DNA from 2 places in the Streptomyces sp. NPDC057010 genome. Region 2 is predicted to be linked to the other one. Evidence: riboswitches for the same ligand, from Rfam matches in the RefSeq annotation. Region 2 holds a riboswitch; the other holds the start of a gene.
The links. Region 2 has a riboswitch for cobalamin ahead of ACFTXQ_RS33550 (ribonucleoside-diphosphate reductase subunit alpha). Riboswitches for the same ligand answer to the same signal wherever they lie in the genome.
Positions count from the first base shown of each region.

Region 1 (5,465 bases), on a different contig from region 2:
AGGGCGACGCCGTCCTCGAAGCCGGGGACGCCCTGCGGCTGGGTCTGCTCGGCCGCGGTCTGCCAGTCGTGGCGGTCCGACAGCCGGGGGCGGGCGGCGGAGTGGCGGAGGCTGTCGACGACCGTGCGGCGGGCGATGGAGAGCAGCCAGGTGCGGGCCGAGGAACGGCCCTCGAACCGGTGCAGGGCGCCAAGCGCGCGGAGGAACACGTCCTGGGTGAGGTCGTCGGCCGCCTGGGGGTCGGCGCTCAGGTAGGCCACGTAGCGCCAGACGTCGCGCTGGAGGGCCCGTACGAACCGGTCGGCCTTCGCCGGGTCTCCATCGCGCGCGGCGAGGGCCAGGCGCGTCACCGCCGCGTCGGAATCGGGGGTGTGCCGGGCCGGTGTGCGGCCGGCGGGGGACTGCCGGGTGGGCAGGAGGGCAGGGGTCATCGCCTCAAGGTCCTTACGGTGAAGGGGTGTCCGGCGCGGCACGCCGCAGGCCGGTGATGGGTGTACGGCCTGCCGGAGGGCATGGCCGATGCCCGAGGCGCGGCGCGGAGGCCGGTGCGCGCTCGGGGAGCCGGCTGTCAGAGGACAGCGGTTCCCGTCGGCGGACCCCTTGAGGTGATGGCGTGGACGAGGAGGAGCTGCCGGAGGCCGGCGTTCCGGCGGGCGCGGCGTATCCGGACGTGCGGCCGGTGCGGGACCCGCGGCAGGCCGAACAGCGGGCGCAGCGGCGCCTGGAGCCACCCGGCGAGCGCGCGCAGGATCCGGAAGGCGGCCTGCTCCCCGTACGCGAGCCACAGGCCGGCGAGTACGGCCGCCAGCAGGTGGGCCGCCAGCATGCCGGTCGGTGACATGCCGCCGGGTGACATGTCGGCCGGGCCCATCCCGGAGGGAGACGTGGCCGCCATCCCGTGCAGGGCGTGGTGGGCGTGGGCGTGTGCGCCTGTGTCCGCCATCGAGGGCATCGACGGCATCGCAGGCATGGCCGGCATCGACGTCCGGGGTCCGCCCGCGCAGGCCAGGTACGCGCCCCACCGCCCGGCGAACGAGCCGACGCCCGGCAGGGACGGCTGGGCGGCGGCCTGGACCAGGGAGAAGCCCGCGTGGAGGGCCGCCTGGACGGCCACGGCCGCCGCGGTGACGGTGGGCAGGCCGCGTTCACGCCCGGCCAACCCCCAGGCCGTGGCCGTCGTACAGGCCCCCGCAGCGGCAACGGCCCACCAGGGTAAGGCCGTTGCGGTCATGAGGTGGTGGCCGGTGGCCGCGAGCAGCACGCAGACGGCTGCGAACATCGCAGCCCGGGCGGCTCGGGAACAGGGGCCTGGTGTCATGGCGGGCTCATCCTCGCACCGCGATTCCGGGCGGTGCACCCGGGTGCGCACGATCTGAGCAATTCTTGTACTTCTTCTGTATCCCGCCTGGATCGCGTGCCCCAGGTGCCCCACGTGCCGCGGGGCCCGGCGGCCGGATGCCGCCGGGCCCTCGCTGGTTTCCCGGGACCGGTCAGCCGGAGGTCAGCTCGGAGCGGACCGTGTGGGCCGCCGCGACCAGGTGCTCCAGGGAGGCCCGGGTCTCCGGCCAACCGCGGGTCTTCAGGCCGCAGTCCGGGTTGACCCACAGCCGCTCGGCCGGGATCGCCCGGAGCCCCTTGCGCAGCAGGGCGGCCGCCTCGTCGGCGGAGGGGACGCGCGGCGAGTGGATGTCCCAGACGCCCGGCCCGACCTCGCGCGGGTAGCCCGCGCCCGCGAGTTCGTCCGCCACCTGCATGTGGGAGCGGGCGGCTTCCAGGCTGATGACGTCCGCGTCGAGGTCGTCGATGGCCTGGAGGACGTCGCCGAACTCCGCGTAGCACATGTGGGTGTGGATCTGGGTCTCCGGCCGGACCCCGCTCGTGGTGAGCCGGAACGATTCGGTGGCCCAGGCCAGGTACTCGGCGTGCCCGTCGGCCCGCAGCGGAAGGGTTTCACGCAGGGCGGGCTCGTCCACCTGGATCACCGAAGTCCCCGCGGCCTCCAGGTCGTTCACCTCGTCCCGCAGGGCGAGGGCCACCTTGCGGGCGGTGTCGCCGAGCGGCTGGTCGTCGCGTACGAAGGACCAGGCCAGCATGGTGACCGGGCCGGTCAGCATCCCCTTGACGGGACGGCCCGTCTGCGCCTGGGCGTAGGAGGTCCAGCGGACGGTCATCGGGTCGGGGCGGGAGATGTCGCCGGCGAGGACCGGCGGGCGGACGTAGCGCGTCCCGTACGACTGGACCCAGCCGTGCTGCGTGGCCAGGTAGCCGGTCAGCTGTTCGGCGAAGTACTGGACCATGTCGTTGCGTTCGGGCTCCCCGTGCACGAGCACGTCGATGCCCGCCTTCTCCTGGAAGGCGAGGACCTCGCGGATCTCGGCCTCGATGCGCTCCTCGTAGCCGTCCGTGCCGAGGCGTCCGGCGCGCAGGTCGGCGCGGGCGGTGCGCAACTCCGGGGTTTGCGGGAAGGAGCCGATCGTGGTGGTGGGCAGCGGGGGCAGGCGCAGGTGGGCCCGCTGGGCGGGGGCCCGGTCGGCGTAGGGCTGCGGGCGGCGGGCATCGGCCGCGGTGACCGCGGCGGCGCGGGCCCGTACGGCCGGGTCGTGGGTGAGCGCCGAGCTCGCCCGCGAGGCCAGGTCGGCCCGGTTGGCGGCGAGTTCGGCCGCGATCGCGTCGGTACCGTGGGCCAGGCCGCGGGCCAGCGTGGTGATCTCGGCGCTCTTCTGCCGGGCGAAGGCCAGCCAGCGGCGGACCTGCGGGTCGATGTCGCGTTCGGCGGCGACGTCCAGCGGGACGTGCAGCAGGGAACAGGACGCGGCGACGTCGACGCGGTCGGCGAGGCCCAGCAGCGTGCCCAGGGTGGTGAGGGACTTCGCGTGGTCGTTGATCCAGATGTTGCGGCCGTTGACCACGCCGGCGACCAGGCGCTTGCCGGGCAGGCCGCCCACGGCGGCGAGGTCGGCGAGGTTGCCGGCGGCCCGCTCGGTGAAGTCCAGGGCCAGGCCCTCGACGGGCGCCTTCGCGAGCACCGGCAGGGCGTCGCCCAGCCGGTCGAAGTACGAGGCGACCAGCATCCTGGGCCGGTCGGTGAGCGCGCCGAGCTCCCGGTAGGCGCGGGCCGCGGCGCCCAGGTCGGCCGGGGTCCGGTCCTGGACGAGGGCCGGCTCGTCCAGCTGCACCCACTCGGCGCCGGCCGCCCGCAGGTCGGCGAGGACCTGCGCGTAGACGGGCAGCAGCCGGTCCAGGAGGGTCAGCGGCTGGAAGCCGGGTGCGACGCCGGGGGCCGGCTTGGCCAGCAGGAGGTAGGTGACCGGGCCGACGAGCACGGGCCGCGGGGCCAGCCCGAGGGCGAGGGCCTCGCGCAGCTCCGCGACCTGCTTGGCCGAGTCGGCGGTGAAGGCGGTGTCGGGGCCGAGTTCGGGGACGAGGTAGTGGTAGTTGGTGTCGAACCACTTGGTCATCTCCAGCGGCGCCACGTCCTGGGTGCCGCGGGCCATCGCGAAGTAGCCGTCGAGGGCGTCGGCGGCGACCGCCGCCCGGTGCCGGGCGGGAACGGCGCCGACCATCACGCTGGTGTCCAGCACGTGGTCGTAGTATGAGAAGTCGCCGGTCGGCACCTCGGTGATGCCGGCCCCGGCGAGCTGCCGCCAGTTCGAGCGGCGCAGGTCCCGGGCGGTGCGGTGGAGGGCATCGGCGGTGACGCGGCCCTTCCAGTAGCCCTCGACGGCCTTCTTCAGTTCGCGGTTCTGACCCTGCCGGGGGTAGCCGTACACGGTGGGCCGTGCTGCCGCGGCTGCGGACTTGTCTGTCACGGAACTCTCCTTCGCGAGCCTGTCTCCATGGCCCGGTGAGGGCCGAAGGCGCGAAGGGGTGCCGGAACGGGCGGCCCGCCGGGGTCGCGTACGGCTGGGTACGCGACGGGAGACCCGCCTGAGGTGCACGCCGACCCGCCCACGAGGTCACCGGGAAACCGTGCGCGGTCGTTCGCGCACGGGCAACGGGCAGGTCTTCGGACTCGCGGGCACACCGACCTCTGTTTCGAGAGGCGGCACCTACTGGCCGTCGCTTCCCAGGACCGGTTCCGGTCCCAGTGCGTATGACGGCGGTCGTTCCCGCTCACCGCTGCGGGGCAGTCCCGGATTCCCACCGGGTTCCCTCTTGCGACGCGTCCCGCCTGGCGGACGGGAGCGAACCAGCTGCGTTCACAAGCCTACCCGCTGTACGCGTGGAAACCACGAGCCGATTTCCGGCCCGACCGTCCCAAGCCCCCGGAGCCGGCAGCCCTGTTGACTAGGATGATCACTTCTCTTGATCAGAGACGAAGGAGTCACCGCTCGTGATCGTGATCGCCCACCTCAGCGATGTCCATCTCGACGGCGGCACGCGGGCCGCCGACCGCACCCGCGCCGTCATGGAGTACCTCGACAGCCTGCCGTACGACCTGGACGCCGTCCTGGTCAGCGGTGACATAGCCGACCACGCCACCGCCGCCGAATACGAGGAAGCCGCCAAACTGCTGCGCTCCCGGCACCCGTTGGTCATCTGCCCCGGCAACCACGACGAGCGGGTCGCCTTCCGGCAGGGGCTGCTGGGGGAGGGGCCCGCCGCGGCCGCGGCACCGGTCGACCAGGTGCTGCGCGGGGACGGGTTCGTGCTCGCGGTGTGCGACTCCTCCGTCCCCGGCGAGGACCACGGCCTGCTGGAGGAGTCCACGCTCGGCTGGCTGGACGGCGTACTGGCCGACACGCCGCGGGAGACCCCGGTGCTGGTCGCCTTCCACCACCCGCCGGCTGCGCTGCACACCCCGTACGTGGACGAGATCCGGCAGTTCGGCGAGGAGCGGCTCGCGGCGCTGGCCGAGCGGCACCCGCACCTCAAGGCCTTCCTGTGCGGGCACGCCCACACCGCGGCGGCGACCACCTTCGCCGGGCGCCCGCTGCTGGTCGCGCCGGGCGTGGTCTCCACCCTGCGGCTCCCCTGGGAGGTCCAGACCGCACCCGACCACCACGTCCACCTCGACGAGCCGCCCGCCGTCGCCTTCCACGTGCTGGGCGAGGACGGGCGGCTGACGACCCACTACCGGGTGGTCGTGGCCCGCCCGTAGGCGCGGCCGGCGCGGCGGGCCACTCGTGCGCGGGGTCAGGGGCCCACGGTGATCTGCTGGGCCGGGTCGGTCGTGTCGGCGACGAGGTAGACGGCGTTGAAGGTGGACGAGGTCGCGCTCGTCGGGCAGCCGAACCCGCCGGTGACCTTGACCGGCACGGAGGCGTTGGTGAAGGTCAGGCTCGACGGCGCGCCGTTGGCCCAGGTGCCGCCGACGTTGGCCGCGGCCGTGGGCGCCGCCGTGACGGTACAGGAGGCGAGCCCCGTCGTCTTGACCACCAGCCCGCCGACCGGCACGGTCATGGTCGCGGTGACGGGGGAGCCGTCCTGCATCGACACCGACCAGGCGCCGCTGGTGGTGACCG
Region 1 covers NZ_JBHUSC010000075.1:5,552-11,016, forward strand. Annotated here, with positions in the region: partial or broken gene ACFTXQ_RS33990 (sigma-70 family RNA polymerase sigma factor) at 1-431, opposite strand, end outside; gene ACFTXQ_RS33995 (hypothetical protein) at 569-1,318, opposite strand; gene metE (5-methyltetrahydropteroyltriglutamate--homocysteine S-methyltransferase) at 1,491-3,809, opposite strand; cobalamin riboswitch at 3,980-4,209, opposite strand; gene ACFTXQ_RS34005 (metallophosphoesterase) at 4,334-5,101, shown strand; gene ACFTXQ_RS34010 (hypothetical protein) at 5,137-5,465, opposite strand, start outside.
Region 1: another riboswitch for cobalamin. It lies ahead of metE (5-methyltetrahydropteroyltriglutamate--homocysteine S-methyltransferase); the one in region 2 lies ahead of ACFTXQ_RS33550 (ribonucleoside-diphosphate reductase subunit alpha).

Region 2 (5,465 bases):
CTCCGCGGCCGTGACCAACTTCGGCTTCGCCATCTCCCCGGACGCCCTCGCGCAGGCGGCGAAGGACGTCGAGGAGGCCAGCCTGCTGTCCCGTACGGGCGGCGCGCCGACCTTCGCACTCGGAATGTCGGAGATCTTCTCGGCCGTCATCGGCGGCGCCGGCATGAAGGCCTTCTGGTACCACTTCGCCATCATGTTCGAGGCGCTGTTCATCCTGACGACGGTCGACGCGGGCACCCGCGTCGGGCGGTTCATGCTCCAGGACACCCTCGGCAACGTGCACAAGTCCTTCAGGAACGTCAGCTGGAAGCCGGGCGTCTGGCTGGCGAGCGCGATCGTCGTCGGCGGCTGGGGCTACTTCCTGTGGGTCGGCATCAAGGACCCGCTCGGCGGCATCAACCAGCTCTTCCCGCTGTTCGGCATCGCGAACCAGCTGCTGGCCGCGGTGGCCCTGGCCGTCTGCACCACGCTGCTGGTCAAGTCCGGCCGGCTGAAGTGGGCCTGGGTGACGGGCGTTCCGCTGGCCTGGGACGTGGCCGTCACGCTCACCGCCAGCTACCAGAAGATCTTCTCGGAGGACGTGAAGGTCGGCTTCTTCGCGCAGCGCGACAAGTACCAGACCGGGATCGACGCGGGGAAGGTGCTGCCGCCCGCGAAGAACATGGACGACATGCACACCGTGGTCACCAACGCCACGGTGGACGGCGCGCTGTCGGCGCTGTTCGCGATCCTGATCATCATCGTGCTGGCGGACGCGGCCCGGACGTGCTTCAAGGCCATCAGCAGCCCCGAGTCCGTGAGGCTCTCCGAGGTCCCGTGGACCGAGTCGAAGATCATCGCCCCGGCCGGGCTCGTCCCGACCGCCGAGGAGCGGGCGGAGCTCGCCGCGGCGGGCCTCGACTCGGGCGGCGGACGCCCGAAGGAGCCGGTGGCCTGATGAGCCGCCTGCGCAGCGCGCTGGAGCGGGCCCGGTACTACGTACGGGAGTTCTCGGGCGAGGCGGCGTACGACCGCCACGTCGCCCACGCCCGCTCCCACGACCCGCACGCCGCGGTCCCGACCCGCCGCGAGTTCGAGCGGGCTCGCACGGACGCCCGCGAGGCGGACCCCCGCGAGGGCTTCCGCTGCTGCTGAACACACACGAAGGGCCCCGCCCCCCGGCGGGGCCCTTCGGCGCGTGTGGGCTCAACGCACCCAGTCCTTGAGGGGCTCGGTCCGGAGGGTGACGCCGACGGGGTCGGGGAGCTCGACGTCCTTGCCGAACGGAATGCTGCGCACCAGCTCGTACCGCGGCCCGTCGGGCTCGCTGTGGACGGCAACCAGGCCGTTGTCCCGGTCGACCAGCAGATAGACAGGGATACCGGTCTCCGCATAGGCCCGGGGCTTGTCGACCCGGCTGCGCCGGTCGGTTTCACGGTCGTACGAGGTGACCTCGGCAACCATGAGCACCGGCTTCGGGTCGCCCCATTCACCCTGTCCTGCGAACGCCTCGCTCGGCGCCAACGCGCCGTCGGCCGTGGCACGGCACGCGAGATCCGTCTGTACCCGCAGTCCCTTCAGGCATGCAGGAAGAGCTCCGGCCTCGCCTCGAGCAAGCCGCGCGTCAGCCACTGGGCCACCCTCCCCCGATTCCCGTCATGCCGGGCCTTGACGCTCAGTCGCCCGTCGATGAACTCGAGCCGCAGCCCTTGCGCCACGCGGGCGGCGATCCGCGCCACCGCCTCGAACTCTTCGGGAAGCATGTGGGGTCGATCCCCTCGGGTGCCCATGCCCGTCAGGGTAGTGTCCGGCACACTCGACCGCATGGACATCGTGATCAGGCAGGCGCTGCCGGCGGAGTACGAGGAGCTCGGGGAGATCACCGCGCGGGCCTACCTCGGGGACGGGCTGCTCACCTACGGCGAGGAGGACCCGTACCTCGCGCGGCTGCGGGACGTGGCCGGGCGGGCCGCCGACAGCGAGATACTGGTCGCCGTGCGGAGCGACGGCCGGCTGCTCGGCGGTGTGGCCTTCGCCCCGCCCGGGAGTTCCTTCCGCGACATCGCGCAGTCCGACGAAGCCGAGTTCCGGATGCTGGCCGTCGCCCGGGAGGGCCGCGGACAGGGGGCCGGCGAGGCACTGGTACGAGCCTGCATCGACCGCGCCCGGGCCCTCGACGGCGTACGGCGCCTCGTGCTGTCCACGTCGGATGACATGCCGGCCGCCCACCGGATCTATGAACGCCTCGGCTTCGTACGGACCCCCGCGCGGGACTGGGCGCCGTTCCCCGCCCTCACTCTGCTTACGTACGGTCTCGAACTGTAGCCACGGCGACACAACATCTAGGGGGTCGCACAGGACACGGCCCCCACATGTATGCTCATGCCTGCTGTCGCCGCAGGGGAATCCGGTGTGAATCCGGAACTGTCCCGCAACGGTATGAAGTGCACCCATCGGTGCACCCGCAAGTCCGAAGACCTGCCGACAGTGCGCCCGGCTCGACCGAACCGGGTGCCGATACGTCCGGGCCTCGCGGTTGGGCCGGTGGACGCCGTGCGGTGTGCGCGACCTGTCGCGCCCGCATGCGCCTCCCCGTGCCCTGCCCGCCGACGCCGGGCCGAGCGAGGGAGAGCTCCCGCCGTGACCATCGCGCCTTCCGCACCGCGCGCCGAGTCCGTTTCAGGCGACAACACCGAGGGCCCGGGGGCCACGCTGCTGCGTACCCTCACCGAGCTGACGGCCGACCTCCCCGACGCCGACCCCGGCCGGGTCGCCGCCGCCGCGCTGCGCGGCCGCAGCGCCGCCGCCGACGAGGCCGAGCTGCGGGGGCTGGCCACCGAGGCCGCCGCCGGGCTGATCTCCGAGGACCCGGCGTACTCCAGGCTCGCCGCCCGGCTGCTGACGCTGGCCGTCGCCGACGAGGCCGCCGGCCAGGGCGCCACCTCCTTCTCCGCCTCCGTCGAGGTCGGCCACCGCGAGGGGCTCATCGCCGACCGCACGGCCGAGTTCGTCCGCACCCACGCGGCCCGCCTGGACGCGCTGGTGGAACACACTCTCGCCGAGGGCGCGGACGACCGGTTCGGCTTCTTCGGCCTGCGCACCCTGCACAGCCGCTACCTGCTGCGCCACCCCATCACCCGCCAGGTCATCGAGACCCCGCAGTACTTCATGCTGCGCGTGGCCTGCGGCCTCGCCGAGGACGAGAGCGTGCGCGCCGTCGAGGAAGTGGCTTCGCTCTACCGGCTGATGAGCCGCCTCGACTACCTGCCGTCCTCCCCCACGCTCTTCAACTCCGGCACCCGGCACCCGCAGATGTCCTCCTGCTACCTGCTGGACTCCCCGCTGGACGAGCTCGACTCGATCTACGACCGCTACCACCAGGTCGCCCGCCTCTCGAAGCACGCCGGCGGCATCGGCCTGTCGTACTCCCGCATCCGCGCCCGCGGTTCGCTGATCCGCGGCACCAACGGCCACTCCAACGGCATCGTGCCGTTCCTGAAGACCCTGGACGCCTCCGTCGCCGCCGTGAACCAGGGCGGCCGCCGCAAGGGCGCCGCCGCCGTCTACCTGGAGACCTGGCACGCGGACATCGAGGAGTTCCTGGAGCTGCGCGACAACACCGGCGAGGACCAGCGCCGTACGCACAACCTCAACCTCGCCCACTGGATCCCGGACGAGTTCATGCGCCGCGTGAACGCGGACGGCCAGTGGTCGCTGTTCTCCCCGGCCGACGTCCCCGAGCTGGTGGACCTGTACGGCGCCGACTTCGACGCCGCGTACGTCAAGGCCGAGGCGGCCGGGCTCGCCAAGAAGACCATGCCGGCCCGCGACCTGTACGGCCGCATGATGCGCACGCTCGCGCAGACCGGCCAGGGCTGGATGACCTTCAAGGACGCCTCCAACCGGACCGCGAACCAGACCGCGCTGCCCGGCACGGTCGTCCACTCCTCCAACCTCTGCACCGAGATCATCGAGGTCACCAACGACGGCGAGACCGCCGTCTGCAACCTCGGCTCGGTCAACCTGGGCGCCTTCGTGGCCGGCGGGGAGCTGGACTGGGAGCGCCTGGACGAGACCGTCCGGACGGCCGTGACCTTCCTCGACCGCGTGGTCGACATCAACTTCTACCCGACCGAGCAGGCCGGCCGCTCCAACGCCAAGTGGCGTCCGGTGGGCCTGGGCGCGATGGGCCTCCAGGACGTCTTCTTCAAGCTGCGGCTCCCCTTCGACTCCCCCGAGGCGAAGGCCCTGTCGACGAAGATCTCCGAGCGGATCATGCTGGCCGCGTACGAGGCGTCCTGCGACCTCGCCGAGCGCAGCGGCCCGCTCCCGGCGTGGGCCGAGACCCGCACCGCCCAGGGCGTCCTGCACCCGGACCACTACGACGTGGCGCTGAACTGGCCGGAGCGCTGGGACGCGCTGCGCGCCCGGGTCGCGAAGACCGGCATGCGCAACTCCCTGCTCCTCGCGATCGCCCCGACGGCGACGATCGCCTCGATCGCGGGCGTGTACGAGTGCATCGAGCCGCAGGTCTCCAACCTCTTCAAGCGCGAGACCCTCAGCGGTGAGTTCCTCCAGGTCAACGCCTACCTGGTGGAGGAGCTGAAGCAGCTCGGCGTGTGGGACGCGCAGACCCGCGAGGCGCTGCGCGACTCCTCCGGCTCGGTGCAGGGCTTCGGCTGGATCCCGGCCGAGGTGCGCGAGCTGTACCGCACGGCGTGGGAGATCCCGCAGCGCGGCCTGATCGACATGGCCGCGGCCCGTACCCCGTTCCTGGACCAGAGCCAGTCCCTGAACCTGTTCATGGAGACGCCGACCATCGGCAAGCTCAGCTCGATGTACGCGTACGCCTGGAAGCAGGGTCTGAAGACCACGTACTACCTGCGCTCGCGCCCGGCGACGAAGATCGCCCGCGCCGCGCAGGCCGCCACCACCCCCGTGGCCCTCCCGCAGGCCGTCGACGCCGACGCGCTGGCCTGCTCCCTTGAGAACCCCGAGTCCTGCGAGGCCTGCCAGTAATGAGCTCCACCGACAAGAAGAACCTCCTGGACCCGGGCTTCGAGCTCACGCTCCGCCCGATGCGCTACCCGGACTTCTACGAGCGCTACCGCGACGCGATCAAGAACACGTGGACGGTGGAGGAGGTCGACCTCCACTCGGACGTCGCCGACCTCGCGAAGCTGACGCCGGCCGAGCAGCACATGATCGGCCGCTTGGTCGCGTTCTTCGCGACGGGCGACTCGATCGTCTCGAACAACCTCGTCCTGACCCTGTACAAGCACATCAACTCCCCGGAGGCGCGCCTGTACCTGTCGCGCCAGCTGTTCGAGGAGGCCGTGCACGTCCAGTTCTACCTGACGCTGCTCGACACCTACCTGCCCGACCCGGAGGACCGCGCCGCGGCCTTCGACGCGGTGGAGAACATCCCGTCGATCCGCGAGAAGGCGCAGTTCTGCTTCAAGTGGATGGACTCGGTCGAGAAGATC
Region 2 covers NZ_JBHUSC010000071.1:15,394-20,858, reverse strand. Annotated here, with positions in the region: gene ACFTXQ_RS33575 (carbon starvation CstA family protein) at 1-937, shown strand, start outside; gene ACFTXQ_RS33570 (CstA-like transporter-associated (seleno)protein) at 937-1,134, shown strand; gene ACFTXQ_RS33565 (Uma2 family endonuclease) at 1,186-1,611, opposite strand; gene ACFTXQ_RS33560 (hypothetical protein) at 1,557-1,742, opposite strand; gene ACFTXQ_RS33555 (GNAT family N-acetyltransferase) at 1,804-2,304, shown strand; cobalamin riboswitch at 2,349-2,480, shown strand; gene ACFTXQ_RS33550 (ribonucleoside-diphosphate reductase subunit alpha) at 2,620-4,998, shown strand; gene ACFTXQ_RS33545 (ribonucleotide-diphosphate reductase subunit beta) at 4,998-5,465, shown strand, end outside.